4 regions of the Kitasatospora sp. NPDC050543 genome follow, and region 1 is predicted to be linked to each of the others. Evidence: riboswitches for the same ligand, from Rfam matches in the RefSeq annotation. Region 1 holds a riboswitch; each other region holds the start of a gene.
The links. A riboswitch is a leader RNA that binds a small molecule or an ion and turns the genes downstream of it on or off. The one in region 1 is predicted to bind cyclic di-AMP.
Positions count from the first base shown of each region.

Region 2: linked by a shared signal. The riboswitch ahead of ACIBH3_RS01740 (transglycosylase family protein) and the one ahead of ACIBH3_RS29435 (transglycosylase family protein) in region 1 are both predicted to bind cyclic di-AMP.
Region 3: linked by a shared signal. The riboswitch ahead of ACIBH3_RS17985 (NlpC/P60 family protein) and the one ahead of ACIBH3_RS29435 (transglycosylase family protein) in region 1 are both predicted to bind cyclic di-AMP.
Region 4: linked by a shared signal. The riboswitch ahead of ACIBH3_RS09230 (peptidoglycan DD-metalloendopeptidase family protein) and the one ahead of ACIBH3_RS29435 (transglycosylase family protein) in region 1 are both predicted to bind cyclic di-AMP.

Region 1 is NZ_JBITGZ010000033.1:14,460-21,864, forward strand. It holds gene ACIBH3_RS29415 (ATP-binding protein) at 1-102, shown strand, start outside; gene ACIBH3_RS29420 (DUF397 domain-containing protein) at 273-509, opposite strand; gene ACIBH3_RS29425 (sirohydrochlorin chelatase) at 1,023-1,940, shown strand; gene ACIBH3_RS29430 (hypothetical protein) at 2,026-4,209, opposite strand; cyclic di-AMP (ydaO/yuaA leader) riboswitch at 4,473-4,630, shown strand; gene ACIBH3_RS29435 (transglycosylase family protein) at 4,615-5,823, shown strand; gene ACIBH3_RS29440 (hypothetical protein) at 5,986-6,186, shown strand; gene ACIBH3_RS29445 (LacI family DNA-binding transcriptional regulator) at 6,360-7,405, opposite strand, start outside.
Region 2 is NZ_JBITGZ010000001.1:416,729-424,133, forward strand. It holds gene ACIBH3_RS01725 (DUF501 domain-containing protein) at 1-275, opposite strand, end outside; gene ACIBH3_RS01730 (septum formation initiator family protein) at 265-714, opposite strand; gene eno (phosphopyruvate hydratase) at 835-2,121, opposite strand; gene ACIBH3_RS01740 (transglycosylase family protein) at 2,444-3,439, opposite strand; cyclic di-AMP (ydaO/yuaA leader) riboswitch at 3,445-3,614, opposite strand; gene ACIBH3_RS01745 (cytochrome P450) at 3,787-5,109, opposite strand; gene ACIBH3_RS01750 (SDR family NAD(P)-dependent oxidoreductase) at 5,257-5,685, shown strand; gene ACIBH3_RS01755 (MazG family protein) at 5,738-6,748, opposite strand; gene ACIBH3_RS01760 (SurA N-terminal domain-containing protein) at 6,930-7,405, opposite strand, start outside.
Region 3 is NZ_JBITGZ010000013.1:61,298-68,702, reverse strand. It holds gene ACIBH3_RS18010 (Lrp/AsnC family transcriptional regulator) at 1-208, opposite strand, end outside; gene ACIBH3_RS18005 (rhomboid family intramembrane serine protease) at 299-1,081, opposite strand; gene ACIBH3_RS18000 (hypothetical protein) at 1,287-1,553, shown strand; gene ACIBH3_RS17995 (NYN domain-containing protein) at 1,795-3,195, shown strand; gene ACIBH3_RS17990 (NlpC/P60 family protein) at 3,422-4,462, shown strand; cyclic di-AMP (ydaO/yuaA leader) riboswitch at 4,850-5,004, shown strand; gene ACIBH3_RS17985 (NlpC/P60 family protein) at 5,066-6,169, shown strand; gene ACIBH3_RS17980 (NlpC/P60 family protein) at 6,393-7,405, shown strand, end outside.
Region 4 is NZ_JBITGZ010000005.1:329,975-337,379, reverse strand. It holds gene purB (adenylosuccinate lyase) at 1-530, shown strand, start outside; gene ACIBH3_RS09235 (MFS transporter) at 558-2,087, opposite strand; cyclic di-AMP (ydaO/yuaA leader) riboswitch at 2,406-2,559, shown strand; gene ACIBH3_RS09230 (peptidoglycan DD-metalloendopeptidase family protein) at 2,563-3,612, shown strand; gene ACIBH3_RS09225 (DUF2470 domain-containing protein) at 3,779-4,495, opposite strand; gene ACIBH3_RS09220 (hypothetical protein) at 4,653-5,582, opposite strand; gene ACIBH3_RS09215 (alpha-hydroxy-acid oxidizing protein) at 5,907-7,025, shown strand; gene ACIBH3_RS09210 (MFS transporter) at 7,181-7,405, shown strand, end outside.

The sequences.
Region 1 (7,405 bases):
CCGCTGGCAGGCGCGGGGAAGGTCGTCTGGGCCCTGTTCGAGGCCGAGGAGCAGCCCGCCGCCGTGCAGGAGTCCGGTGGCCGGCACCGCCGCTCGGCCTAGCCTGCGGGAGAACCGGCCCGGGCGCGCACCACGGCGCCCGGCGAGCGGGCGCGGCGTACCCGAGCAGGACCGCCGGCGGGTCCGCGGGTGGGTCCGTGAGCGCGTCCACGAAAGACTAAAGGCCGTCGTGGTGTCAGCACCCACGACGGCCCCCCGATGGTGAGGGCGGATCAGACCGCCAGATGGTCGAACTCCCCGTCCTTGGCCCCCAGCAGCAGTGCCGCTATCTCGGCCCGGGTGTATATCAGCGCCGGACCGTCCGGGAAGCGTGAGTTACGCATCGCGACGTCACCGCCCGGCAGTGCGGCGAACTCGACGCAGTTGCCCTGAGAGTTGCTGTGCAGGCTCTTCTGCCAGACCACTCCTTCGAGGTCCGCAGCCGCCATGCCGTTGTACGTGTGGTGCATAGAAGTCTCCCGAAGAGCTCCGGAGTTGTCGTCCGGCTCGGCGCCCCGGCCGCACAGTCGCGAGCGACCGGCCCGGCCCCTACCGGCCCGGTGTACGCCTTACTTGACGTGATGATAGCTCCAGTGCACGTGCATCAGCACGGGACGTTGCAGGTGCATGATGGTCAACACGAAGTGATGCAACCAATTCCGGAACCATTCGACGGCGGTGCATAAGGGGACATAGCCGAATGAACCGGAGAAGGCGTGCTCACCGCGCGTAGGCGGCGCCCTGCTCAATGTTGATCTTCGAACGCCGGGAGTCGCCCCGCCGTGACCCACAGTCAGTCACCTCGCCCCCTGTGAGACATCTCACTTTGGACGCGTACGGACTTGCGGCGGTTCACACCCGTGCGGCCCGACGTGATTATGCGGACCAATTTGCTGAGCTATGTCCCAATTGCGGGGGCACTGACCTCGCATTCCCGGCAGCCGAATGCAGGTAGCCCGGCCTGATGTCCTACGATCTCCGCCATGAGCACCGCAGCCATCCCGGGCGCGCCACTGCCCGTCCGTACGCCAGGCTCCCGTGCGCGGGGGCGCCACCGCCGACCCGAGCGCCCCGAGATCCCGGCCGGCTCCCCGGCCCTGGTGCTCGCCGTGCCCGCGACCGCCGGACCCGAGTCCCGTTCCGTCGTGGACGAGCTCCTGTCGATCGTCCGCAGCGAGCAGTCCGGCGTCGAGACCGCCGCCGGCTACCTTCCGGACGCCTCCGGCGAGAGCCCCACCGACGCCCCGACCGTGGCCGACCTGCTCGCGCAGGCCGCCGAGGCCGGCATGCCCGCGCCGGTGGTGGTTCCGCTGCTGCCCGGCCCGCACGGCTTCCTCGCCGAGCTGAACGAGCTCGCCGCCGCCGCCGGATCCACCGTCACCGATGTGCTCGGCCCGCACCCGCTGCTGGCCGAGGCCGTCCACGTCCGCCTGTCCGAGGCCGGGCTCGCCCGCGCCGACCGGGCCAGGCTCTTCGCCATCGCGACCTCGGCGGACGGCGTGGTGCTGACCACCGTCGGTGGCGAGGAGGCCGCCGCCGCGGCCGGGATCACCGGTGTGCTGCTCGCCGCCCGGCTCGCCGTGCCGGTCGTCTCCGCCGCCCTGGACGTCCCCGGCTCGGTCGCGGCCGCCGTCGAGCACCTGCGGGCCACCGGCTCGGAGCGCCCGGCGCTGGCCCCGCTGGTGATCGGCCCGGAGGCCGACCCCGAGCTGCTCGCGACCGCCGCCGAGGAGACCGGCTGCCCCAGCGCGGCCCCGCTCGGCGCCTACCCGACGGTGGGCCAGCTGGTCGCCTCCACCTACCTCGCCGCGCTGGAGCGGGAGCTGGCGGCCGCCGAGGCCGAGCTCGCCGCCGCGGAGGCCGAGCAGGCCGGGCCGGCCGAGGAGCAGTCGGCCGAGTAGTCGGCTCGTTCGCGCCGAAGGGGTTCCGGGTCCGCCCGGAACCCCTTTCGCGTTGCGCCGCCGCCCGGCCCTCGGGCTGCGGGACTCAGGATCCGGCGGTGAGCCGGCTGGTGGACGCCGCGGCGTCCTTGAGGGCCAGCGCGGGCAGCAGGACGGGACGGGCGCCGCCCGCCACCGCCGGGGCCGGCGTCGTGGCGGCGTTCCACTGCGGCACGGCGGTGCCGCCCGCCCCGGGCTTGCGCACCTGCACGGCGCCGGCCTCGCCCGCCCGGCGCAGCACGATGCTCTTCGGCGCCGACGACTGCGGGTCGAGCCAGAGCTCGCTGCCGGCCGGGCCGGCGAACTCGCAGTCCAGCACCGCGATGTCGTCCGGCCGGCCCTCCTGGTCGGCCTGGAAGGCGATGCCGGCCCGGCGATAGCCGGTCAGCCGGCAGCGGCTGAAGGTGACGCTCTCACCGGCGAGCTGGTGCCGGGCGGTGGCGACGGCGTAGTCCGACTGCCCGGCGGCGTCGATCAGCAGGCCGTCGAAGACCGTCCCCTTGTCGCGTCCCAGCGAGTGCAGGGCCACTCCCCCGGCGGCGTTGCCGTACAGCACGCTCGCGGTGTAGTCGAAGTCGTTGAGGTAGGCGCCGTGTTCGATGCCCCAGCCGCCGTTGTGGTAGCCGACGAACTGGGTGACCACGTGGTGGTGCTCGGCGTTGAGCCAGACGAAGATGCCGTCCTGCAGGTTGTTGTGGGCCAGGCAGCGCTCGAAGGTCCAGACGCCCTCGCTGGTCTCCGGCCACTCGTAGCCGGAGGCCCCGGTCGCGCCCTGGACGCCGACCGCGACGCAGTCCACCGCCCGGCCGCCGCTGCCGGCCCCGAGGCTGAAGCCCGTCAGCCGGTAGGCGCGGGGGGCGGGTTCGAAGACGGTGCGGGAGGCCACGCAGGACTCGTACGTGATGTCGTCGGAGGGGCCCTGCGGGGTGCGGGTGTCCAGCGGGCCGTCCCACCAGTAGGCGTCCTCCCAGGTGTCGTGGCTGACGCAGCTGCGGAAGGTGATGCCGTGGCTGCCGTGCGGGACGAAGGCGTGGTTGCCCGCGTCGCGGACCACCACGCCCTCGACGACCGTGCCCCGGCTGCTGTCGGCGAGCAGATGGAAGTGCAGGGCGTAGCGGCCGACGACGGGCGCGGTGACCGGGGTGGCGCCCTGCGGGCCCTGCCAGCTCTCGCGGGTGTCGGTGCGCGGGCCGAGCCAGCGCAGTGCCGCGTGCCGGACGTCGGGCGGGCGGGAGCTGGTCAGGTGGATGTGGGCCCGGCCGCCGGCCGTGCCCTCGACGCGGACGTTGCGGGTCAGATTGAGCACCTCGGCGCCGAGGGTGACGCCGCCTCCGGTGGCCACCCGGGGGTGGGCGTGGGCGAGCGGCACGTCCAGCGTGACGGTGTTTCCACTGACGGTCCTGATGGTGCGCAGGTCGTAGGAGGTGGAGAAGTCCGCCTCGCTCGGGGCGGCGGTGGGGGTGACTGCGAGTTCGTCGCCGGGCTGCCAGCCGGCCGGGGCGGCGGCCAGCTCGATGGTGGTGTCCCCCGCCTTCAGCGCGGCGGCGGCGCGGACCCAGGCGGCACGGGGGGCACCGTCGAGGCGCAGGTAGCCGGCGCCGGTGACCCAGAGGCCGGTGTCGGTGTCCAGGACGCTCATGCCGTCGCCCTTGAAGCGGCGCTCGTCGACGGCGGGGAAGCGCAGGGTGTGGGTGGCGGTGCCGGCGGGGGCGAGCGCGAGCGCGCCGCGGACCTCGACGTTGCCCGCCGAGCTCAGGGTGAGCGTGCGGTCGGAGGCGAAGACCAGCACGCCTGATGGTTCGATGACGATTGATCCGATTTCCAGGTCAATGTCCAGAATGACCCGGTCTGCGATGCGAACCGCGCTGCGCGGACCCGGCACCGAGCCACCCCAGCCGGCCGGATCGGACCACCGGCGCCCACTCTCGTCCACCGCGGGCGGCGACTGCCCCGCCGCCGGCGGCGGGCCGCCGTGGGTGTGCCCGGGGTCCGCGCCGGGGTGCCCGGAGCCGGCGGCGGGGGGTCCGACTGATGGTTCGTGGGCGTCGCGCCCGCTCAGCGAACGGCGTAGCAGCTCCTCGCCGGAGACCGCCGCCAGGGCGCTACCGACGGCCAGCCAGCGGATCATCGTCCGCCGTCGCAGCGGCCGGCCCGCACCGGCCCCGGCGACAGGGCCATTGGTCCCGCCGGCCGGCCCGCCCCCGGTGTTCCGCTCGTCACTCGCGACCATGGCCTCGTAGCCCTCCCCCCAGACGGCTGCGTCATGCGCTGACTCCTGAAGCATAGGCAGATCTCGCCGACCGCAAGGGGCTTGTTGGAAACCGCCCGTTTCTGATCATGTCGGACACTCTGTCGCGATCTTGCGGAGGCCTCGTGAGCAAGCTCACACATGTTTGCAGTTTGAACTTAAGTCTGCTTAACGTGCTGCCGCTCGTGGTCACACGGGCCCAGTTCACCCGCAACGCCGAGGCCTGCCGTCGGGTGCGCTGGCAGCGCGAAAACGCACCACGGCAGGCGCGGGGGACCCAGGTAAGCCGCCCCGGACCGGTCCCACACCGGTTCAGGGCTAGGGGTGAAGCCGTGCTCAGTACGGCCGGGCAACTCCAGCCCGAATCCGACAGCTCACCTCGCAGGCGTGGGAGAGGAACGCTTCTTCATGCTGCCCACCAACGGCACCCGTCTGTCCAGCCGCACCCGCCGCCTGATCGCCGCCGTCGGCGTGGCAGGCGTCGGCCTCTCGATCCCCTGCCTCGCCTCCGGCACCGCCTCCGCCGCTTCCGTCGCCACCTGGGACAAGGTCGCCCAGTGCGAGAGCGGCGGCAACTGGGCCATCAACACCGGTAACGGCTTCTACGGCGGCCTCCAGTTCACCTCCAGCACCTGGGCCGCCTTCGGTGGCACCGCGTACGCCTCGCAGGCCAACCTGGCCACCAAGGCGCAGCAGATCACCATCGCCGAGAAGGTGCTCGCCGAGCAGGGCCCCGGCGCCTGGCCCGTCTGCTCCGTGCAGGCCGGTCTGACCAAGGGCGGCCCCGCGCCCGTCCTGGACACCACCGCTCCGGCAGCTCCGGCCGCTCCGGCCGCCCCCGCCGCCAAGGCCCCGGCCCCGGCCGCCCCGGCCGCCAAGGCCCCGGCCGCCCCCGCCAAGAGCGACCAGGGCACCGGCAAGTCCTGGTCGCAGCAGCACGGTGCGCACGCCTCCAGCTACACCGTGATCGCCGGCGACTGGCTCTCCTCCATCGCCGACAAGGAGAACGTGCAGGGCGGCTGGGAGCGCCTGTACGAGCTCAACAAGTCCGTCCTGACCGACGGCCCGAACGTCATCTACCCGGGCCAGCACCTGTCCCTCGGTGACGACAAGGCCGACGCGGAGCACTTCGACTGGTTCAACCGCTCCGCCGCCCCCGCCGCCAAGGCCGAGACCAAGCCGGCCGCCGCCACCGCCACCAAGGCCGCCGCGACCACCTCGGCCCAGACCGCGACCGGCAGCAAGGCCGCCGCGGTCTCCTTCGCGCAGTCGAAGGTCGGCCAGGCGTACATCTACGGCGGCACCGGCAACGGCGGCTGGGACTGCTCCGGTCTGACCCAGGCCGCGCTGCGTGCCGCCGGGATCTCCATCCCGCGCGTCGCCGCCGACCAGGCCGCCGCCAGCACCCACGTGTCGCTGGACAAGCTGCAGCCGGGCGACCTGCTGTTCTGGTCCAACAACGGCAGCGACTCGGGCGTCTACCACGTCGCGATCTACACCGGCAACGGCAGCTACGTCGAGGCCGCCAACCCGAGTGCGGGCGTCAGGGTCGAGACCATCGCCAACTGGGCCCCGGACTTCGCCGGCCGGGTCTGATCCCAGCGGCGCGGTACGCCGCGGCCCCCGGGAGGAGTCTGCTCGCTCTCCCCGGGGGCCGCGGCGTACCCATCAACACCGGGCCGTACCGGTCCCACCGGGCCATGGTCAAACGCTGGACCTCCGGGCATGCTGCTGCTCAGCACCCGAGGAGGAGTCACCATGGCCCAGGTCACCGTCACGCTCGACGCCAATCTCGCGATCGACGTGATGCTGCTCTCCGGTACCGCCAGCCCGCAGGACGCCATCGAGCTGATCGTCCGCGACTACCTGGCCAGGGGGCGGCGCACCGAGAGCCGCACCACCGAGGCCGCCGACGGGCAGCGCCTCGCCCAGGAGCAGCCGCCCGTCCAGGAGGGCTAGGGCCGCTCCGACGATGCCCCGCGCGCGCCTGACCGACGCGCATGGCGGACGGGCCCTGGGAGGCCGCTTCCCGCGTCCCGTGCGGGCACGGGGCAGCGCGGCGCGCCCGGGCAGCGTGAAGGCCCCCGGAGGATCCTCCGGGGGCCTTCACGGCTCGGCTCACGGCCTGGGGTTCACTCCCCGCGGCCCGGCCGGGCGCCGGTGGAGCCGCGCATCACCAGCTCCGGCTGGAACATGAACTCCCCGCGCTGCGCGGCGTTTCCGCCGACCTCCTCCAGCAGGGCGTCGACGGCGGCGATGGCCATCGCCTCGACCGGCTGGCGGATGGTGGTCAGCGGCGGCTCGGTGAAGGCGATCAGCGGCGAGTCGTCGAAGCCGACCACCGAGACGTCCTGCGGCACCGACAGGCCCCGCTGGCGCACCGCCCGGATCGCGCCGAGCGCCATCATGTCGCTGCCGCAGACGATCGCCGTGCAGCCCTTGTCCAGCAGTGCGCCGGCAGCCGCGTGGCCGCCCTCGACGCTGAACAGGGTGTGGTGGACCATGGCCTCGGCCTGCTCCTGTGTGAGGCCGAGCAGTTCCTTCGTGGCGGCGGTGAAACCCTCGACCTTGCGCAGCACCGGAACGTAGCGCCTGGGCCCTATGGCCAGGCCGATCTGCTCGTGGCCCAGTTCGACCAGGTGCTGGACGGCCATCCACATCGCAGAGCGGTCGTCCGGCGAGATGAACGGGGCGGAGAACCGCTCGCTGTAGCCGTTGATCAGGACGAACGGGACCTGCCGGCCGGTGAGTTTGGCGTACCGGTCGTGGTCGGCGGTGGTGTCCGCGTGCAGACCCGAGACGAAGACGATGCCGGCGACACCGCGCTCGACCAGCATCTCCACCAGTTCGTCCTCGGTGGCGCCACCCGGGGTCTGGGTGCAGAGCACCGGCGTGAAGCCGTGCCGGCTGAGCACCTGCTCGATGACCTGCGCGAGGGCCGGGAAGATGGGGTTGCTCAGCTCCGGGGTGATCAGCCCGATCAGGCCGGCGCTGCGCTGGCGCAGCCGGGTGGGGCGCTCGTAGCCGAGCACGTCCAGCGCCGCCAGCACGGTCTGCCGGGTGGTGGCGGAGACGCCCGCCTTGCCGTTGAGTACGCGGGAGACGGTGGCTTCGCTGACCCCCGCCTGCGCCGCGATGTCTGAGAGTCGCGCCGTAGTCACGATCCCAGAGCCTATTG
Region 2 (7,405 bases), on a different contig from region 1:
TCCTCGGCGAGCCGGGCGGTCTGGTCCTTCATCACACCGTCCGCCTCCAGGGTGCCGATCAGCGAGGCGGCCTTGGGGCAGGTCAGGTAGTAGAGGGTCGGGAACGGCGTACCGTCCGCGAGCCGGGGCGCCGTCTCGACGACGTCCGGGTTGCCGCACGGGCAGCGGTGGGCGACACCGCGCAGGCCACGCGGGACACGGCCGAGCTGGGCGGCGATGGCCGCCACGTCGGCGTCGGCGACGGGGGGAACGGCGGGGGTGTTCTCAGTGGTCATGGGGAGAGCTGTCTCTAGCTGGAGCAGGGGCGGGGGCATTGGCGGCCGAGTCGGCGGCGTCGACGGAGTCCCAGACGCTCGCGTACCAGGGCTTGGCGGCCTTCACCGGCCCGAAGGCGCCGGCGTCGGTCGGGGCGGGCAGGGCGGCGGAGGTCCTGGTGGCGGGATCGACCGAGATGAAAGGAGTCTCCCCCGGCATCGCGTAGTGCAGCCGGGTACGGGCCTGCGCCTTGACGTACTCCGGGTCCTGCCAGCGGGCCTTCTCGCTGCGCAGCTGCTCGACCCGCTGCCTGGCGTGCTCGGCGCGGGCACGCTGGGCGGAGATCTCGGAGCGCTGGGAGACGAACTGGCGGGCCGGGTACGCGAGGATCGCCACCAGCGAGCAGAGCACCAGCACGAGGACGGTCGCGCGGCTGGTGAACCTCGGCCGAGCCGCCAAGCCCGGAATCCTCCAGCCTGCCATCTCCCGTATCCCCTCCTGGTCGCGACGGTGCCCCGCCGCCCACCCTACGGGGTGAACAGGCGGGGCACCGGTCGGGCGTGCGCGCTACCGAAGGGTTCAGCCCTCGTGGCGGAACCGGGGGAAGGCGCCGCGGCCGGCGTACTCGGCGGCGTCGTCGAGGATCTCCTCGATGCGCAGCAGCTGGTTGTACTTGGCGACGCGCTCGGAGCGGGCCGGGGCGCCGGTCTTGATCTGGCCGCAGTTGGTGGCGACGGCGAGGTCGGCGATGGTGACGTCCTCGGTCTCGCCGGAGCGGTGCGACATCATGCAGCGGTAGCCGTTGCGCTGGGCCAGCTCGACGGCGTCCAGGGTCTCGGTCAGCGAGCCGATCTGGTTCACCTTGACCAGCAGCGCGTTGGCGGTGCCGGTCTCGATGCCCTTGGCCAGGCGGGCCGGGTTGGTCACGAACAGGTCGTCACCGACCAGCTGGACCTTGTCGCCGAGCTTGTCGGTCATCGACTTCCAGCCGTCCCAGTCGGACTCGTCCAGCGGGTCCTCGATGGAGACCAGCGGGTACGCGGCGACCAGCTCGGCGTAGTACGCGATGAGCTCCTCGGCCGAGAGCGCCTTGCCCTCGAACTGGTAGGCGCCGTCCTTGTAGAACTCGGAGGCGGCGACGTCCAACGCGAGCGCGACGTCCTTGCCGGGGACGTAGCCGGCCTTCTTGATGGCCTCGGTGATGAGGTCCAGCGCCTCGCGGTTGCTGTCCAGGTTCGGGGCGAAGCCGCCCTCGTCGCCCAGGCCGGTGGAGAGGCCGCGCTCCTTCAGGACGCCCTTGAGGGTGTGGTAGACCTCGACGCCCCAGCGGACGGCCTCGGAGAAGGACTCCGCGCCGATCGGAGCGATCATGAACTCCTGGATGTCCACGTTGGAGTCCGCGTGCGAACCACCGTTGAGGATGTTCATCATCGGGACGGGCAGCACGTGCGCGTTCGGGCCACCGAGGTAGCGGAACAGCGGCAGGTCGGAGGCCTCGGAGGCGGCGTGCGCCACGGCGAGCGAGACGCCGAGGATGGCGTTGGCGCCGAGCGAGGACTTGTCCGGGGTGGCGTCCAGGTCGAGCATGGCCTGGTCGATCAGGCGCTGCTCGGTGGCGTCGTAGCCGACCAGCTCCGGGCCGATCTGCTCGATGACGGCCAGGACGGCCTTCTCCACGCCCTTGCCGAAGTAACGGTTCTTGTCACCGTCGCGCAGCTCCAGCGCCTCGAAGGCGCCGGTGGAGGCGCCGGACGGGACAGCGGCACGGCCGGTGCTGCCGTCGTCGAGACCGACCTCGACCTCGACCGTGGGGTTGCCACGGGAGTCGAGAATCTCACGGGCTACGACGACATCAATGGACGGCACGAGGCATCTCCTATGCGGAAGCAGGTCCTACGGACAGGTGTGGCGTCAGCGGACGATTGCGGAGTCGTTTCGACCAGAGCCTAACGGCACGGGCCCGCCGGGCCACGCTGGCCCAGGTTCCGTCTCAGGGTGTGGCCCGGCTACCCGCCGGTAGTTCACCTGGTTGCCCCACGGGAGGCACCGGGAGCCCCGCCGAGGGCCGTACCGGGGCGAACCCGGTACGGCCCGTGCGCCACAGTCGCGTTGCAGTCAGAGCACCGCCGCGGTGCAACCGCGGCGCCGCCGTGTCACGGCCGTATCGCGCCCGGCCGGGACCTGGCCGTCAGCCCAGGTGCAGGACCTGGCCTGGGAGGATCAGGTCCGGGTTGTCACCGACGGTGTCGCGGTTGCCGTCGTACACCGCGTGCCAGCCGCCGGCGACCTGCTGCGCGCCGGCGATGGCGGAGAGGTTGTCGCCGGAGCGGACGGTGTAGTCATGGGCGGCCGGCGCGGGCGCGGCCTCGGGCGCGCTCGCCGGGTCGGACACGCTGGCCTGCACCGGCGCGGGCGCGGGCGCGGCGACCGGCGCGGCGGCGGACTCGGCCACGGGCTGCGCCTCGGGCTCGGCGGCGCGCTCGTCGGTGGACGCGGCCGGGGGCAGCGAGGTGGGCGGGGCACTGGAGTCACCGGCGAACTGGCTGTAGACGCTCTGGTGGCTGGTCCAGTACCAGGCGCCGTTGTTCTGGTACCAGTACACCTTCGCGTCCTCGTCCCAGCCGGCCTTGCCGGAGAAGACCGGGGCGGAGCTCGGGGCGCTCGGCCGGATCGGCTTGGAGTCGACCTTGGGCTCCGCCTGCTGAGTGTCCGCCGGGGCGTCCGCGGGCTTGGGCTGGACGGCGGCCGGCGAGGCGTCCGAGGAGGACGAGGCCGCGGAGCCGGTGTCGACCTGGGCGGCGGCGCCGCCCTTGGCCAGCCCCGCCTTCGCCGAGCAGACCGGCCAGGCGCCGGGCCCCTGCGCGGCGAGGACCTTCTCGGCGACGGCGATCTGCTGGCCCTTCGACGCCTGGTGCGCCTGCGCGGCGTACTGGTTGCCGCCGTAGGCCTTCCAGGTGTTGGAGGTGAACTGCAGCCCCCCGTAGAAGCCGTTGCCGCTGTTGATGCTCCAGTTGCCACCGCTCTCGCACTGCGCGACGGCGTCCCAGGTGAAGACGTCGGCTGCGTGGGCTCCGGTGGCGCTGAGCAGCGGCATCGCGAGTCCGACGCCGGTCACTCCGGCGACGGCGATCGCCTTCTCGGTCTGGGTGCGACGACGGTGACGGCCATTACCAGCGAACAGCATGTCGGTGTCCCTCTCCGCCCGCCTGCGAGGTGAGCTGTCGGGTTCGGACCGGGAGGTGGCCCGGCCGCGTGGAGCGGGAATCTCTTCCCGCGCCTGCGGCTTCACCCCAAGCCGTGGGGACGGCAACAAACCTGGTTCCCCCGCCCCTGCCCAGGGGTCTGGTCGGTTTCCCGAAACGCGGCGGGCAGGACTCGGCGTTCCACGCTCGGGGCTCGCACTGCGAGCTCCACGGAGGTTAGACGGATCCTCATACCGATCACAAGCTCATATCGCAGACATCACATAGAAATTACGACAGTCGATTGATCGTCCACAAACGGTACAAGTATGTCCGGATTGATCCGCATTCAGATCGCCTCTGACGCAGGTCGATCGACACGCCGTCCGCGTGACACCCCTGTTGCCCGCGAGGCCTCAGGGGTGAATGCCACGGGAAGTTCACGAAGCCCTCGCATGATCAGACCGCCACGCCAGCGCAGGTCATCGGGGTCGGCGGCGAGACGAAGATCGGGAAGTCGGGTGAGCAGTGTGGCCAGCGCGGCCTGACCCTCCAGCCGGGCCAGCGGCGCGCCGATGCAGTAGTGGATTCCGTGGCCGAAACCGAGGTGCGGGTTGTCCTTTCTGGCCAAGTCGAGGGTGTTCTCGGCCGCGAACCGGGCCGGATCGCGATCGGCCGCCGCCAGCACCACCAGCACCGGATCACCGACCGGGATGTCCACCCCGCCGATCGTCAGCGGGCTCGTCGCGAACCGCCAGGTGGCCAGCTCCACCGGTCCGTCGTAGCGCAGCAGTTCCTCGACCGCCGTCCCCAGCAGCCCCTGCTCCCCCCGCGCGATCGAGGACTGCAGCAGCGCCCGCTGCTCCGGGTGGCGCAGCAGCGCGAACACCCCGTTGCCGATCAGGTTGACCGTCGTCTCGAAGCCCGCGAACAGCAGGATGAAGGCCATCGCCGCGGCCTCGTTCTCGGTCAGGTGCTCCCCGTGGTCGCTGGCCCGGATCAGCCCCGAGATCAGGTCGTCGCCGAGGTCCGCCCGCTTGCGGTGGATCAGCTCCAGCAGGTACGAGCGCATCCGCTTCACCGCCCGCGCGACCCCGCCGCGCGGACCGCCGCCGTGGCGGATCATCATGCCGGCCCAGTCCCGGAAGTCGTCCTGGTCCTCCTCCGGTACGCCCAGCAGGTCGCAGATCGCGTAGATGGGGAGCGGGAAGGCGAACTCGTGGATCAGGTCCGCCGACCCGCGCGCCGCGAACGAGTCGATCAGGCGGTCGGTCAGCTGCTGCACCCTCGGCTGGAACTCGGCGACCCGGCGCGGGGTGAAGGCCTTGGACACCAGCCGGCGCAGCCGGGTGTGGTCCGGCGGGTCGATGTTCAGCAGGTGCGTCATCAGATCCGCGCTGCGCTCACCCGGAATCCCCACCCGGCCGCTGCGGTGGGCCTGCTCGCTGTGGTGCGCCGGGTTCTTGGACAGCCGGCTGTCGGCCAGCGCCTGCCGCGCGTCCGCGTACCTGGTGACCAGCCAGGCGTCCACACCGCTGGGCAGCGTGGTCCGGTGCACGGGCGCGTGCTCGCGCAGCCACGCGTACGCGGGGTACGGGTTCGCGGCGAACTCCCACGTGAAGAGGGGCGGCTGGGCGCCGGCGGGCTGATCGGGGCTGGGCTGATCTGGCATGTCTTGACCGTATCCGTTGGCGGGGAGGGGTGAGCCTGGTCACCTGCGGGGTAATCCCTGTTGCGGAGGGTCGTGCCGTGTCTACGATCCCTCCGACTGGACATTGGTGGGCGCCGGTGCGGTGTCGCCCCCAGGAAGGAGCGCACCATGCGAGTAGCCGGGGCAGTGGTGGTCATCGCGGTACTCAGCGGCGGGTCGGGTGCCGACCTGGCCCGCCGGTTCACGGCCGCCGGCGCCAACGGCGTGCTGATCGCCGACCAGCACCCGGGGGTCGCCGAGGACCTCGCCGCCGAGCTCGACCGGACCGGCTGCCCGGTCGTCGGCGTGTGCGCCGACATCCACCGGCCCAGCGACGTCGCCGCCCTCGTCGACACCACCGAGAAGCACCTCGGGCCGATCGACCTGTTCTGCGTCGCCGGGCCCGGCGGCGAGCGGATCGTCTCCCTCTCCGACCTGCCCGACCACCTGGACCTGGAGCGGCTCGCCGAGCTGCTCGCCCTGGTCGGTGAGGCGATCAGCGAGGTCGTCCAGGAGCAGCCCCACCACCGGGCCGACAGCCCGACGTACGCCGCGTAGGGCACCTCCGCAGGGCGCCCACGGGGGGCTTGCGGGGGCGGCGGGGGCGTGTTCAGCCGGTGAGGCCCTCCGCCGCGCGCACCGCGTCGCGGTAGCCGCGGGCGGCCGCCCGGAGCGCGGCGTCCACGTCCACGCCGGCGTCGTGCGCCCGCTGCACCACCGCGAGCAGCAACCGGCCCGCCGACTGCGCCGTCAGCTCGCGCGGCAGCTCGTACGGGGCGTCCGGCACCCCGGTGAACTCCGCGCGACGCACCCGGGAGACCAGCTTCGCCGCGTACGCCAGGGCCGGCAGACCGGCCGGCACGCCGTCCAGCACCGACTCGCGCTGCTTCTCCGCCGCCTTCAGCTGCTCCCAGTTGGCCTCCACCTCGGCGGCGCCCGCCGCCTCGACGTCCCCGAACACGTGCGGGTGGCGGTACATCAGCTTCTCGACGATGTCGCCCGCCACATCGTCGACGGAGAACGGGTCGTCCGTGTCCTCCTCGGCGATCCGCGAGTGGAAGAACACCTGGAGCAGGACGTCGCCGAGCTCCTCGCGCAGCGTCTCCCGGTCACCCTCCTCGATCGCCTCGACCAGCTCGAAGGACTCCTCGACCAGGTACTTCACCAGCGAAGCGTGCGTCTGCTCGGCGTCCCAGGGGCAGCCGCCGGGCGAGCGCAGCCGGTCCATCACCGAGACCAGGTCCAGCAGCCGCGCACCCGGCAGGTCGTACGAACCGGGCAACAGCTCGATCTCCGGCACCGCCCCGGCCTCCTCGACCGCGAGCCGCGCCAGCGCGTCGGTCAGCCCCGGATCACCGTCCGGGCTGCCGAGCCAGAGCGTCACTCCCCCGCCCTCGCCGGTGAGCACACGAGCCAGCGCCGGCGCCGACCCGCGCTCCACCAGCGTGACCTCCACGCCGGCCTGCCGCACCGCCGCCAGCTGCGGATGCCCCGCATCGGCCGCCAGCACCCGGTCGGCCTCCCGCAGCGCCTCCCACGCCGGCCAGGAGAGCAGGCCCGGGGCGACCCGGTGGGTGGTGATGAGCAGGATCAGCTTCGGGGCCGCGTTCGTCGTCGTCACCCTCCGAACCTACCCGCCCGGGCCGGCGGGCGGCCGCGACGGCCGGTGCTCGATGCGCGGCGGTCGGCGGCCACCATCGCCGTCGCGGGCAGGGGCTCGCCCGACCGGAGGCGGGAGGGCACCAGAGGCACCGCCGCCACCGTCCCGCGCTCAGGCCCCACGCTCACCCCCCGCCGGGCGATCAGCCCGCCGTGAGCCAGAGCGGTGCGTCGGGGGCCAGCGAGGCGCGGCCGGCGTCCCAGCTGCCGTAACGGGGATTGATCCGGACGTGCCGGCCGCCGGCGGCGGCCGCCAGGGCCCGCCGGACGGCCACCTGGCCGGACGGCGTCCCGGCGTCCTGCCCGTCGGCGGCGGCCAGCCCGCCGACGGCGAGCTGCCGGCGGTAGTACGTGTCGATCCGGCCCGCCGGGACCCCCTGCCGGATCAGTGCCCGCTCCAGCTGCTCCTCCCCTCCGAGACGCTGCCGCTCGGCCGCGCGGGCCGCAGCGACCTCGCCGTCCGTGACGGTCAGCCCGTGGTCGGCCAGCGCGCCGGCCAGCAGTGCGTCGAGCACCAGTTCCGCCACCGCTCGGCGGGCCAACCCGTCGGCCTCCCCCGTCGCGTCCCCGGAGCCCGTCGCGGCGGCCGACCGCAGCTCCGCCACCCGCGCCTGCACGC
Region 3 (7,405 bases), on a different contig from region 1:
CGGTGTGCGCCACGCCCGGGACCTTGTTCAGCCGGCCGGGGATCACCTCGGCGAGGTCGTCGTGCTTGCGCACCCGGACCATCGCCACCAGGTCGTAGCCGCCCGTCACCGAGTAGACCTCGCTGACGCCGTCGATGGACGCGATCGCCTCGGCGATCTCCGGGATGCGGTCGACACTGGTCTTGATCAGGACGATGGCGGTGATCACTCTTCAGCTCCTGGAAGTGCGTGTCGCACAGCTGCGCCCCCTTGACGGTGGCCGGCGACGGGTGGCGGGGTGCCGCCAGCGTAGTACTCGTCAGTCGGCGCGTCTCGGGGGCCGGGCGTAGGCCGTCCAGGCGACCAGGAAGCCCACCGTGAAGCCGATGACGTGCACCAGGTAGGCCACGCCGGGGCCGGCGGAGCGGACGGCCCACCACTGGAGGGCGAACCAGAGCCCCAGGACCAGCCAGGCGGGGAATCGCAGCGGCAGGAAGAGCAGCAGCGGGACGAGCGTGGTGACCCGGGCCCTCGGGTAGAGCCGCAGGTACCCGCCGAGGACGGCGGCGATCGCGCCCGAGGCCCCGATCAGGACCCGGGTGGACTCGGCGGACCCCACCTCGGCCAGTGCGTAGCCGTAGGTGGCGAGGCTGCCGGCGGCGAGGTAGAAGAGGAGGAACCGCACCCGGCCCAGCCGCCCTTCGACGCCGGCGCCGAAGACGTAGAGGAAGAGCAGGTTGCCCAGCAGGTGCAGCCAGCCGCCGTGCAGGAAGAGCGAGCTGAGCACCGACAGTGCGGGGATCTTGCCGGGGGTGGCGGAGAGCGGGCAGCCGGGCGCCGGCGGTTCGGTGGCGGCCAGCCGGTCGGCGGTCAGCGGGTGCTGGTCGAGCAGCTCGGCGGGGATGACGCCCCAGCGCTGCTCGTAGCGCTGCTCGGCGCAGATGCGGGCCTGGCCGGTGCCGTACAGCGGGTTGAGGCCGGCCGCCGGGCCGAGCAGGAAGACCAGGGCGTTGAGGGCGATCAGGGCGTAGCAGACCATCGGCAGGGGTGCGGCGGGGCGGCCGTCCTGCGTACCGGTGCGGTCGAGGACCGGGAGCGCCATGCGGGGAGCATTCCTCGGCGGGGCGCCGGCGACACCGGAGCGTACTGCGAGTGGGTTACCCGGCGGGGGAGTTCTGTACCGGTGGCCGGCGGCCGGGGACCAGGCAATAGGCTTGGCGCGGGCATTCCCGCCTCCCGCCGCCGATGCCGGGGTCCGGGGGGAGCGCCTCCCGACCGGATCAGGGAACCGCCCGAGAGGACCTTCGATGACCGTCCCCGCCCTTACCGCTGAGACCCGCTGGCGCTGCACCCTGTGCGGCAACCTGACCCGCTTCGATGTCACCCGGACCGCACGGGTGATCGACTTCCTGCACTTCGACCTGGCCGGCGAGTCCAAGGTGGAGGAGACCGAGGTGCTCAGCGAGAGCGTCGAGTCGGTGCGCTGCCGCTGGTGCAACGCGGTGGACCAGGTGGAGCTGGTGGACAGGCCCGGGGCCGAGGCCGCGCAGGCCGACGGCGCCGAGCAGGGCTGAGAGCGCCGTCCCGCGCGGGTACCGGGGCCCCGTGCGTGGTGTGCGCGCCGCGGTGGCCCCGGTCCGCGGGTGTGTGGCGTGGCGCGGGGTGGGGCACGGTACACGGGACAATTGCAGAGAGCGGTGGGTTTCAGGGCAGCGGCAGTAGGCCGTGAGCACCCCGCAGAACAGGATCGGAGCCGAGGACGTGGTGGACGACGCAGCGAGGGAGCCCGCCGGACCGCAGGGGCAGCCGCCCGCTGTGGACGGGCAGGCCCCGGACGCGGTCGGGGCCGCCCCGGCCGGAGAGCAGACCTCGGCCGCGCCGGACGCCGGCGAGGAGGGCCGGCCGGCCGAACAGCTGGACCGGCCGCTGCCGGAGGGTGTACGCCGTCGGGTGGTGGGCATCGCCGCCGACGCGCTCGGCGGGCTGCCCGCGGCCGAACTCCCGCAGTCCCTGCGTCAGTACGCCAAGTTCACGCCGGCCCGGCGGGCCAAGTACGCGGCCACCGCGCTGGCCGCCGCGCTGGAGTCCGAGCCGGCGTTCCGGCTCCGTATAGCGGACCGGCTGCGGCTGGGTCAGCCCGACCTGGTGAAGGCCCTGGAGGCCGGGAGCGTGCCGAGCGCGGCCGACCCGATGGACGTCGCCGCCGCCGCGTACCTGCTGCGCCAGCCGGGCTGGACCAGGCTGGTGGCCGAGGCCGGGGAGCAGGCCGAGCGGGCCGGGGTGGAGGGCGCCGCCGCCGAGGCGACCCGGCTGGCCGAGAAGCTCCAGCAGGAGCTGGCCGAGCTACGGGCCTCCGCGCGGGCGGATCTCGAACGGCAGCGGGCCGAGGCCGAGGGGGTGCGCAAGGAGGCCGAATCGCTGCGCAAGAAGGTGCGTTCGCTGGAGAGTGACACCCGCCGGGCGCAGGCGCAGGCGCGCAAGCTGACCGGCGAGCTGGAGGCGGCGCGCTCGGCGGCGGCCGTCGAGCGCAGCGCCGCGGAGGCGGAGGCCCGCCGGCTCAGGCACCGGGTCTCGGAGCTGGAGACGGCCGTCGAGCAGGGCCGGCGCTCGGCCCGTGAGGGTCGCAGCGTGGAGGACATGCGGTTGCGGCTGCTGCTGGACACCGTCCTGCAGTCGGCCCAGGGGCTGCAGCGTGAGCTGGCCCTGCCGGTGACTCAGCTCCACCCGGCGGACCTGGTGGAGGCGGTGGTGCCGGGCTCGGCCTCGCCGCACGACGTGGCCAGGCGGGCGCTGGCGGAGGACGACCCGGCGCTGCTGGACCAGCTGCTGGCGATCCCGCAGGTGCACCTGGTGGTGGACGGCTACAACGTCACCAAGACCGGCTATCCGGCGCTGCCGCTGGAGCAGCAGCGGATCAGGCTGCTGGGGGGCCTGGCGATGCTGGCCCAGCGGACCCAGGCGGAGGTCACCTGTGTCTTCGACGGGCAGGACCTGGACGTCCCGGTGATCATGGCGCCGCCGCGTGGGGTGCGGGTGCGGTTCAGCCGTACGGGGGAGACCGCGGACGAACTGATCCGGCGTTTGGTGCGGGCCGAGCCGCAGGGGCGGCCGGTGGTGGTGGTCTCCACCGACCGGGAGGTCGCCGACGGCGTACGCAAGGCCGGGGCGCGGCCGGTGGCGTCGATTCTGCTGCTCAACCGGCTGGCCCGGCCCTGAGGGCCGGTTGACACCCGGTCGGCGGCGTGGGGTCCGCATGGTCACGGGCTCGTTGGCGGACGGATGACGGCGCTGTGTGGATCGCGTGAATTCGGGGTTTCGGCGTCAACCTGGTGCCCGGAGGGGAGTGGCGGAATGCTGTGATCTTCACTAGGGTCTGGCGTCAAACCTATTTTCCGGATACTCACCCGATCGGGCGAGCCCGCAGGAAGAAGGAGCCGGTCCCTTGGCCTCCCACCGCCGTCCGAAGCAGCCGAGCCGTGCACGGGTGACCGTGCTCACCGCTGCCGCAGCGACCGCGGTCGCCCTCTCCGCCCAGGTCAGTGCCCACGCTGCGCCGAACCCCTCCAAGAAGGAGGAGGTCAAGGCCCAGATCGACCAGCTGAACGAGGAGCAGGAGCAGGCGGCGGAGAAGTACAACGGCGCCAAGGAGCGGGCGGACCAGCTGCGCAAGCAGTCGGACCAGCTCCAGGACCAGGTGGCCCGCAGTCAGGACCAGATGACCCAGCTTCAGGTGGGCCTGGCCGAGGTCGCGGCGGAGCAGTACCGCACCGGCGGCATCGACCCCTCCGTCCAGCTGATGCTGGCCTCGGACCCGGACGGCTACCTGCAGAAGGCCTCCAGCGTCCAGCAGGCCACCACGACCCAGACCGACGCGCTCAAGGGCCTTCAGGACCAGCAGCGCCGCCTGGACCAGCAGAAGATCGAGGCGGCCGCCGTACTGGCCACCCTGGACAGCACCACCAAGGAGCTGAACCAGGCCAAGACCGACGTCAACACGAAGCTGAAGGACGCCCAGGCGCTGCTGAACTCGCTCAGCGCCGCCGACCGGGCCGCGTTGCAGCAGGCCCAGCAGCAGCAGGACCGCGCCTCGCGCGACTCCACCCGCGCCGACCTGACGGCCCTGCCGCAGGCCGCCGGCTACGCCGGGACGGCCGTCGCCAAGGCGATGAGCAAGCAGGGCTCCCCGTACGTCTGGGGCGCCACCGGGCCGAGCACCTTCGACTGCTCCGGCCTGATGGTGTGGGCGTACTCGCAGGCGGGTGTCTCGCTGCCGCGGACCTCGCAGGCGCAGGGCAACGTCGGCGCCCGGGTGCCCTCGCTGGCCGAGGCCCAGCCGGGCGACCTGATCATCTACCGCCCGGACCGCAGCCACGTCGGTATGTACATCGGCAACGGTCTGGTGGTGCACGCGCCGCACACCGGTGACGTGGTCAAGGTGATGAAGGCGGACGCGATGCAGATCAACAGCATCCGCCGGGTCTGACCGCCCGCCCTGACCTTCCGCCAGCAACTCGTCCAATCCGGACATTTGCTGCCTGCTCGCCACATCACCGGTCATCCCGGTCTTCCGACACGCCCGGCCCCCGGAGTCGGGGCACTGTGATCTGGGTCACCCCGGTCGGGTGTCGGTGGCCACATGGTGAGAATCAGTCAGCTCTGAGTGGGTGCGTGATCACACATGGTCAGATTCCCCGGAATGCTACGGCGTCATTCAGACTTTTTACTGACAAGGATTTGAACGGATCACGGTTTCGTTACTAGGGTCAGGCCCTGAACCACCGCACAGTCGATCACCCATCCCGGGTGGCGGCGGGGGTTACCGCCGAGTCCGTGAAGCAGCGGGGCAGCTCGCCTGCCCTACGGGGAAGCCCCTGCGGGGGTGCTGTGGACCGGAGCCGGGGAACCATGTTCCTCGGGGTGAATCGGCGCCAGGCCGGCCGCGGGAGCGGACGGTGAGGCGTCGTAGGGCGTCTCTTCCAGCCCGAACCCGTCAGCTCACCCGGTAGGCGGACGTAGGAAGAAGGAGCCCGCCTTCGTGGCGTCCCATCGTCGTCCCAAGCCTGCCAGTCGCACCCGTGTGTCGATCATGACCGCGGCCGCTGCCGCCGCCGTCGCGATCTCCGCGCAGTCCGGTGCGCACGCCGACCCGACGCCCACCAAGGACCAGGTCAAGGAGCAGGTCGACCAGCTCAACGAGCAGGCCGAGGTCGCCACCGACAAGTACAACGGTGCGCAGGTCAAGCAGCAGGAACTGCAGAAGCAGGTCGGCGAGCTCCAGGACAAGGTGGCCCGTCAGCAGTCCGAGGTGACCGAGCTCCAGGGCGGCCTGGCCGAGCTCGCGGCCGAGCAGTACCGCAACGGCGGCATCTCGCCGACCGTCCAGCTGATGCTCTCCACCAGCCCGGACAACTTCCTGAACCAGGCCGGCTCGCTCAACCAGGTCGGCAGCTCGCAGAGCGACGCCCTGAAGCAGCTCCAGGAGCAGCAGCGCAAGCTCGACCAGGACAAGGGCGAGGCGCAGGCCAAGCTCGCCGAGCTGGACGGCACCACCCAGCAGCTCAGGGCGAGCAAGGAGGAGATCCAGAGCAAGCTCGCCAAGGCCCAGGAGCTCCTCAACACGCTGACCGAGCAGGAGCGCGAGGCGCTGCGCGCCGCCGAGGCCAAGGCCGCCGCCGAGGCGAAGGCCAAGGCCGAAGCCGCCAAGGCTGCCGCGAAGGCCGAGGCCGACCGGGCCTCGCGCGACGCCGCCCGCACCGACATGAGTGCCAAGCAGGACACCTCGGCCCCCGCGGCCAAGGCTCCCGCCGCCTCCGCTCCGGCGCCGAGCACCGCCCAGGCCGGCTCGCGCGCCGCCGCGGCCATCGCGGCCGCGGAGTCCAAGCTCGGCTCCCCGTACAAGTACGGCTCCACCGGGCCGAGCACCTTCGACTGCTCCGGCCTCACCGGCTGGGCGTACGCCCAGGCGGGTGTCTCGCTGCCGCGCACCTCGCAGGAGCAGGCCAATGCGGGCACCCGGGTCGGCACCAACATCGCCAACGCCCAGCCCGGCGACCTGATCATCTACAACGGTGGCAGCCACGTCGCCCTGTACGTGGGCGGTGGCCAGGTCATCCACGCCCCGCGCACCGGCACGGTCGTGCGCTACGAGACCGCCACGATGATGTCGATCTCGGCCATCGTGCGCGTCTGACGCCCCGGTAGGCACCTCGCGGGCCCGGTCTCCACTCGGAGGCCGGGCCTGCCGCTTTGGGACTACAGTCGACCGCTTGTCCGATATTGGGTCAAATATTCGTGTTGGGAGGGGTTTGGACTCGATCGCCCGGACTCGCTAACGTCTGCCACCTGACCCCGCTCGTACGGCCGCCCACCCGGGGCGGTGGCGGGGCGGGCCGCAGGAATGGAGCCGCCGCCGCATGGCGATGCACCGCCGAACCCAACTGCCAGGTGCGCACCCGCTCGCCCGTGCGCTGGTGCTCACCGCGGCCGCCACCACCGCGCTGGCCGTGACGGCGGGTGGCAGTGCCCAGGCCCTCCCCGGCTCGCCCGCCGACCCGCCGAGCAAGCGGGACGTCAAGGCGCAGGTCGAGCAGCTCTACGAGGAGGCCGAGCAGGCCTCGGAGAGGTTCAACGCGGCCCAGGAGTACCAGCACCGGTTGCAGAGCGAGACCGGCTCGCTCCAGGGGCAGGTGGCCCTCGCCCAGGACGAGCTGAACCGGCTGCGCGGCGAACTCGCCACCGTCGCCGCCGCCGAGTACCGCTCCGGCGGGATCGAGCCGGCCGTCCAGCTGATGCTGGCCTCCGATCCCGAGGGCTATCTCGCCCGGGCCCGCAGCCTCGATCAGGTCGCCGAGCGCGAGCACGAGACCCTGCGCGAGGTGGTCGAGCGTCAGCGCCGCCTGGACCAGCGCCGGGCCGAGACCTCGGCCAAGCTCGCCGACCTGGAGGAGGCCCGGCGCTCGCTCGCCGAGAACAAGCAGCAGATCCAGCAGCGGCTGAACGAGGCACAGAAGCTGCTCAACAGCCTCGGCGCCACCGAGCGGGCCAGGATGGTCGCCCAGGACGCCAGGGAGGCCGAGCAGCGGGCCACCAGGGGCACCGACCGGCTCGACCTCGGCACCGTCCCGCCCGCATCCGACCGGGCCGCCGACGCGCTGGCCGCAGCCGTCAGCAAGATCGGCTCCGCGTACGTCTACGGCGCCACCGGGCCGCGCACCTTCGACTGCTCCGGTCTGATGTACTACAGCTGGCGGCAGGCCGGAGTGACCCTGCCGCGGACCTCGCAGGCCCAGGCGTACGCCGGGCAGCGGGTCAGCCTCGCCGACGCCCGACCCGGAGACCTGGTGATCTTCTACAAGGACATGCACCACGTCGGTATGTACGCCGGCGGCGGTGTGGTCGTGCACGCCCCCTACCCGGGCGCCCGGGT
Region 4 (7,405 bases), on a different contig from region 1:
TCATCCTGCGCGGCTACGCGTCGATGACCGCCGAGCTGGCCGGAGACCAGTGGAACGAGGGTGACGTCTCCTGCTCGGTGGTGCGCCGGGTCGCGCTGCCGGACGCCTTCTTCGCCTTCGACGGCCTGCTGGAGACCCTGCTGACCGTCCTGGACGAGTTCGGCGCCTTCCCGGCCGTGGTCGAGGCCGAGCTGGACCGCTACCTGCCCTTCCTGGCCACCACCAAGGTGCTGATGGGCCTGGTGCGGGCGGGTGTCGGCCGCGAGGCCGGGCACGAGGTCATCAAGGAGCACGCCGTCGCCTCCGCGCTGGCGATGCGCGGCGGGGCCCGGGAGAACGAGCTGCTGGACCGGCTGGCCGAGGACGCGCGCGTCCCGCTGGACCGCGCCGCGCTGGACGCGCTGCTCGCCGACCGGCTCTCCTTCACCGGCGCGGCCGGGGCGCAGGTCGCCGAGGTCGTGCGACGGATCGAGGCCGTCGCCGCCGCCTACCCCGAGGCAGCCAAGTACGCGCCCGGCGACATCCTCTGACGTAGCATCAGTGCATTCGCGCGGCCCTCAGGGCCCGGTCGCCGTCCCGGTGGCCGGGCCCTGAGGCGTCTCGCCGCCGGGGCGTCCCGGGTCGAACGGCGGGGTGGTGGTGGCGCAGTTCCACTCGCAAGTCGGCTCGGCCACCGGGTGGTCGGGCGCCAGGACGTTGCCGCGTACCGTCGCCAGCGCCAGCAGCCCGCCGGTGGTCAGCAGGCCGGCGCAGATCAGCATCGAGGTGTGGAAGGCGGAGTCGACCGCCTCGGGCACCCGGTAGGCCTCCCCGCTCAGCCCCGACAGGGCGGGCAGCGCCGCGACGGCGAGCAGGCCGGCCGCCCGGGCGGCGGCGTTGTTGACACCGCTCGCGATCCCGGCCCGCCTGACCTCCACGGCGGCCAGCACCGTCGCCGTCAGCGGCGCGACCAGCAGCGTCATCCCGCAGCCCAGCACCGTGCTCGCGGGCAGCACGTCCGTCCAGTAGGAGGCGTCCGGCCCGATCCGCAGCATCAGCAGCACCCCGGCCGCGCAGATCAGCGGGCCGACGAAGAGCGGCAGCCGCGGGCCGATCCGCTTGCCCAGGCGCCCGGCCCGCGAGGACAGTGCGAGCATCAGGATCGTGATCGGGAGCAGGGCCAGGCCCGAGGTGAGCGGCGAGAAGCCGCTGACCGTCTGCAGCTGCACCACCAGCAGGAAGAACACCCCGCTGAACGCGCTGTACACGCAGAGCGTGACCAGATTGACGGAGGTGAACAGCCGGGAGGCGAACAGCTCGGGCGGCAGCATCGGCTCGGAGCGGCGCCGCTCGGTGGTGATGAAGGCCGCACCCAGCAGCACCCCGGCCACCGCCGTGACCCAGACCGCGGGTGAGAGTCCCTCACCGGCCGCCGTCAGCGCGTAGGTGATCGCGCCGAGCGCGAGCGCGGCCAGCGTGGCGCCGAGCACGTCGAAGCTTCCGGTGGCGCTCTCGTCCCGGGTCTCCGGAACGTGACGGGCGGCGACCGCGACCACGACGGCGGCCAGTGGCACGTTCAGCAGGAAGATCCACCGCCAGCCTGGCCCGTCCACCAGCCAGCCGCCGAGGAAGGGGCCGACGGCCGCGGCCACCCCGCCCAGGCCCGACCAGAGGCCGACCGCGGGGGAGCGGTCCTCCGGGTGGAAGGAGGCCTGGAGCATCGCCAGGGATCCGGGGGTGAGCAGTGCGCCGCCGATCCCCTGGAGGGCGCGGGCGGCGATCAGGAACCCGATCGAGGGCGCGGCGGCGCAGGCGGCCGAGGCGACGGCGAACCAGCAGACGCCGAGTAGGAAGATCCTGCGCCGGCCGTACCGGTCGCCGAGCGCGCCACCGAGCAGGATCAGCCCGGCGAGTGTGAGCAGATAGGCGTTCAGGGTCCACTGCAGGGCGGCCAGTGAGGCGTTCAGATCGATGCCGATCCGGGGCAGCGCGACGTTGACCACGGTGCCGTCGAGCATGGCCATGCTGGAGCCCAGGACTGTGGCGAGCAGCACCCATCGCCCCTGTGCGGTGCCGAGCCGCAGTCCGCCGGCGGAGTCTTTTGCCACGGCCCGATCGTGCGCGCCCGGGGGTGAAGTGACAAGGCTCACCGGCGGCGTGTCGGCCGGTGACCGAGAATATCCGGCCGTGTACGGAGTGCCCCGAATATGACCGGATCCTCGGTGGCCGGTAGCGCAGCGCAACTGGATTGTGCACATACTGCGTAGGCGATCATTCGGAGCGTCACGGTAATTCGGCGAATTGTTGACCGGTGAAGAGATCGACATTGCTTCGATCGGGTCGATGGGCTTTGCTTCAGCGACCGCCCGGCCCTGGTCCGGACGGCTCCCCGGGTAGAACGCCTAGTCCTGCCGCTGCCCGGAGGTATCGGAACTGAGCTCTGTACGGCAGGAGCGGGGGAACCACAGGTAAGTTGCCGTCCCGGAATTCCGGGGCGGCTTGGGGTGAAGCCGCGCTTGCGGCCGGGCAACTCCAGCCCGAACCCGACAGCTCACCTCGCAGGCGTCGGAGAGGAAATCCCCCATGCCCGCACAGGCAACCCCCCTTCGTAACCGCCTGCCCCGCCTCGCCCGCATCGGCATCGCCACCGGCGTCGTCGGCGCCGTGTTCGGCCTCCCGCTGGTGACCGCCGCGACCGCCCAGGCCCACGAGGCCCCGGCCGCCAAGACCCAGCAGTCGGCCCCGGCCGCCGCGACCAGCACCGACGCTGTCGCCGTTGCCGAGAAGCCCGCCGCCGCGCCCGCCGAGGCCGCTCCGGCCCCGGCCGCCGCGCCCGCCGAGCAGAAGTACAAGGTCGTCGGCGGCGACTCGCTGTCGAAGATCGCCGCCTCGCACAAGGTTGAGGGTGGCTGGCACGCGCTGTACGACCACAACCGTGACGTGGTCGGCGCCAACCCGAACCTGATCTTCCCCGGTCAGCAGCTCTCGCTGAACGGCAAGCCGGTCGCCCAGGCCCCCGCGGCCCCGGTCGAGAAGCCCGCGGCCCCGGTCCAGAAGCCCGCCGCCCCGGCGAAGAAGCCCGCCGCCCCGGCCCCGGTCAAGCAGACCCCCAAGCCGGCCAAGCCCACCGAGAAGCCCGCCGCCCCGGCGAAGCAGGCCCCCAAGCCCGCCGCCACCACCCCGGCCACCCCGGCGCCCGCCACCAAGCCGGCCACCGCCAACGCCTCGGGCTACACCGCGCCGATCGCCGGCGCCAAGCTCGGCACCGCCTACGGCGTGGCCGGCTCCATGTGGGCCAGCGGCCACCACACCGGCGCCGACTTCGTCGCCCCGACCGGGACCCCGCTCAAGGCTGTCGCCGCGGGCACCGTGGTCAAGGCCGGCCCCGGCGGCGCCTACGGTAACGAGGTCGAGATCAAGCTCGCCGACGGCAAGTACGCCCAGTACGCCCACCTGTCCTCGATCGGCGTCAAGGTCGGCCAGACCGTGACCGTCGGTCAGCAGATCGGCCTCTCCGGTGCCACCGGCAACGTGACCGGCCCGCACCTGCACTTCGAGATCCGCACCGGCTCGGAGTACGGCTCGGACATCGACCCGATCGCGTACCTGCGCGCGCACGGCGTCAGCATCTGATCCTCCGGGATCCGCTCCACCGCGGTACCTGACCAGTCGCGGTGAACACACCGGGCCGGGCCGGCTTGCGAAGTCTCTTCGCGGCCGGCCCGGCCGGTCGCGTTTGTGCCCGCGGCGGCCGTCGTACCGGACGCACCGTCAGCTCCGGCCTCGCCCCCCGCCCGGCTCAGCGGGCGGTCGGGCCGGTGTGGGCCGCGGCGAGCAGGGCGTGCACGGCGTGGCCGAACTCCTCGGCGTCGGCGACCTGCCGGGGGAAGGCCAGCCGGACGTCCTGGTGGGTGCGCTCGCGTTCCAGGCGCAGCACGATGCCGAGCCGGTCCAGCGCCAGCGGTACCACCTGGTGAACGCCCGCGAGCAGGCCCGGCTCGATCAGCCGGGTGAGGGTGAGCAGCGCGTCCGGGTGGTCGTCGGCCAGGTGCGTGAGCAGGCCCGCCTCGTACCGGGCGAGCGGGTCGGCCTCGGCGGCCGCGAGGGCGGCGCGGTCGACGCACGAGCTTCCGTGCGGGGTGCTCAGCGCGGCCTGGGTGATCTCCAGCCAGAGATGGGCGAACTGGCCGTCGTCCGCCCGGTGGGCCGGGTGCAGGCGCCCGGCCACCGCGAGCCGGCCGCGGATCCGCTGGCGGACGGCGACCGGTGCCACGTCGGTCAGTTCGAGCACCGCGCTCGCTCCGGTGGGCGGCGCCTGTGCGGCGGCGAGGGCCGGGTCGCTGTCGGCCGGGACGCTCAGCCGGAGCCTGCCGCCGCCGCGGGCCAGGGAGTGGCCCGCGAAGAGTTCGTAGCGCTGCCCGCCGACCGCGAGGGTCAGGGACGCGGCGGCGGTGAGCAGGCTGCGGATGCGCTCGGCGTGGGTCGGCTCGGGTGTGTCGCGGTCGACGTGGCTCATGTCAGCGCTCCGGGTGGCGTAGGCAGGGACAAGATTAGGTTAGCCTTACCTTGGTCATTCGGGGCTGGTTGGCAACACCCGGCCGCCCGCGGGGTCCGCGAGGCCGGGGTGGCCCGGTGGACGGGGTGTGCGGCGGCGGCAGTTCGCCGGCCGTCGTTCAGGAGTCCCGGATCAGGCGGCCGAGTGGGAACGCGGTCGCGTCCTCGGCAGGCCGGGAGAGGTGCAGGGCGGTGTGGAAGTAGCCCTCGCTCTCCTTGCCGGCCGGGTCCTCGCCGGCCTCCGTGACGGCGTCGATCGCATGCCGCCGCTCGCCGGGCCCGCTGAAGCGCCGCTGGGGGAAGGTCGGCGCGCAGGCCTTCTCGGTGATCAGGTCATGGGGCGCCAGCCCCTCGGCGATCGGCTGGTAGGAGCCGGTACGCAGCACGAACGCGGCCACCCAGACCGGCTGTTCGGCCGCTGCCAGCAGTGGCTGGAAGGTGCGCGGGGACAGGAAGCTCGCGCCGCCGGTGACGGTGATCAGCCGGGCGTGCCGGGCGGCGGCCAGCAGCTCGGGGCTGGGCGGGCCGGCCTCCAGATTCTCGGCGAACCCCTCGTCCAGCAGACCCACGGCACGGGCGTACGCGATCGCGTTGGGCGCCACGTCCAGGCCGACCATCCGGGCGGCGTCGGGGCGCCGGTGCGCGGCGTACCAGCTCCGGTCCCACTCGGCCAGCTCGGCCGTGCCGAGCCCGGCGGCCCGGCGGCAGGTGTAGTGGGCGTAGAGGTCGTCCAGCGTCAGGTCGTGGTTGAGGAGTGCCGCGTTGATGCCGTACGAGCAGCAGATGTCGAGCACGGTGAGCGGGCGCGGGGTGCCCGCGGTGAGGTCGGCGCCGGCGCTGTGGGCGCTGCGGGCCCGGGCCTCGACCAGTCGCCGGAAGATGCGTTGGGCGTGGTGAGGTGTGCGGTACTCGAGCGGGCCGAGGGTGCGGAAGAACTCCCTGGGGTCCGGTCGGTCGTAGACCTCGTCGAACGGCGTCATCGCCGGCCGGTCGCCATCGCCATCGCCATTGTTGTCACGGTCACGGTCACGGTCGCGCGGATCGGTCATCATGCCGTCCTCTCGTCCCAGGTGGGCCCGTCGCCCCGTCAGGATGGGCGCCGGGCCGGGCGGATGGAACAGGGGGCGGCGGGATCCGGCCATCCGCCGCCCTCCGCCGGAGTCCGGGGCGGGTGTCGGGCGGTGCGTCCTTGACGCGGCGGTACGGGCGGATCACGATGCCTGGGGCATTCGAGGCGGTACCCAGTCGTTCCAGGAGGCGGTATGGCGCACGCGGCGGATCGGACGGGCGGGGCCGGCGGCGCCGCGGGGCCGGAGGGCCTGTCGGGCCCGGCCAACTTCGGCGACCACCAGCTCGGCATCTACGCGGACGGGATGTTCGGCGGCCGGCTGCCCGAGCTGACGACCGACCTGGCCGCCCTGGAGGACAGCGCCCGGGCGCGGCTGTCGCCGGAGGCCCTCGGCTACATCGTGGCGAGCGCGGGCAGCGGCGCGACGGCCCGCGCCAACCGGGCGGCCTTCGACCGCCGCCGGATCGTCCCACGGATCCTGCGCGGGGGCGCCCGGCGCGACCTGTCCTGCACCGTGCTGGGCACGGCGATGCCGGCCCCGGTCGCGGTGGCACCGATGGGCGTCCAGACCCTCGCCCACCCCGAGGGCGAACTCGCCTCGGTCCGGGCCGCGGCCGCGCTGGGCGTGCCGTACATCCACTCCACCCAGGCCGCGCACTCCTTCGAGCAGATCGCCGAGGCCGGCGGGGGCGCCCCGCGCTGGTACCAGCTGTACTGGCCCACCGACCGCGAGCTGTGCCTGAGCTTCCTGCGGCGGGCGAAGGCCAGCGGCTTCTCCGCTCTGCTGCTCACCCTCGACACGCCGCTGCTCGGCTGGCGTCCGGCCGATCTCGACCGTGGCTTCCTGCCCTTCCTGCGCGGCCAGGGCATCGCCAACTACCTGTCCGACCCGGTGTTCCTGGCCGGGCTGGACAAGCCGCTGGAGGAGGATCCGGGCGCGGCCGCGCTGCACTCGGCCCGGCTGTTCTCCAATCCGGGGCTGCGCTGGGAGGAGCTGCCCTTCCTGCGCGAACACTGGGACGGTCCGATCGTGCTCAAGGGCATCTGCGCGGTCGAGGACGCGGAACTGGCGGCCGAGCACGGGATGGACGGCATCGTCGTCTCCAACCACGGCGGCCGTCAGGTGGACGGGGCGGTCGCCGCGCTGGACGCGCTGCCCGAGATCGCCGCGGCGGTGGGGGAGCGGCTGACCGTGCTGTTCGACTCCGGTGTCCGTACCGGCGCGGACACCGCCAAGGCGCTGGCGCTCGGGGCCAGGGCCGTGCTGATCGGGCGCCCGGTGCTGTACGGGCTGGCGCTGGCCGGGCAGCGCGGTGTGGAGCACGTGCTGCGCTGCCTGCTCGCCGAGCTGGACCTGACGCTGGTGCTCTCGGGGTACACCAGCCACCGGCAGCTGACCGCGCGCTCGGTGCGGGAGGTCTGAGCCCCGCCCGGGGCGGACGGCACCCGGCTCCTGACCAGCGCTCCGTGCTCATTGTGCGCTCGCCGATATGAAGCGCTTGCAACTATCTGCTCGGGCGACGTACTGTCGACGCAGTTAGTTGCACGCGCAATGTTCCTCGGAAGCGGAGTCCCCTCATGCCTCTTGCGCTCCTGGCCCTGGCGATCAGCGCCTTCGGTATCGGCACCACCGAGTTCGTGATCATGGGCCTGCTGCCCGAGGTCGCCGGCGACTTCGCCGTCTCAATCCCCACCGCCGGCCTGCTGATCTCGGGCTACGCGCTCGGCGTCGTGGTCGGCGCCCCCGTGCTGACCGTCCTCGGCGCCAAGGTCCCGCGCAAGCGGATGCTGCTGATGCTGATG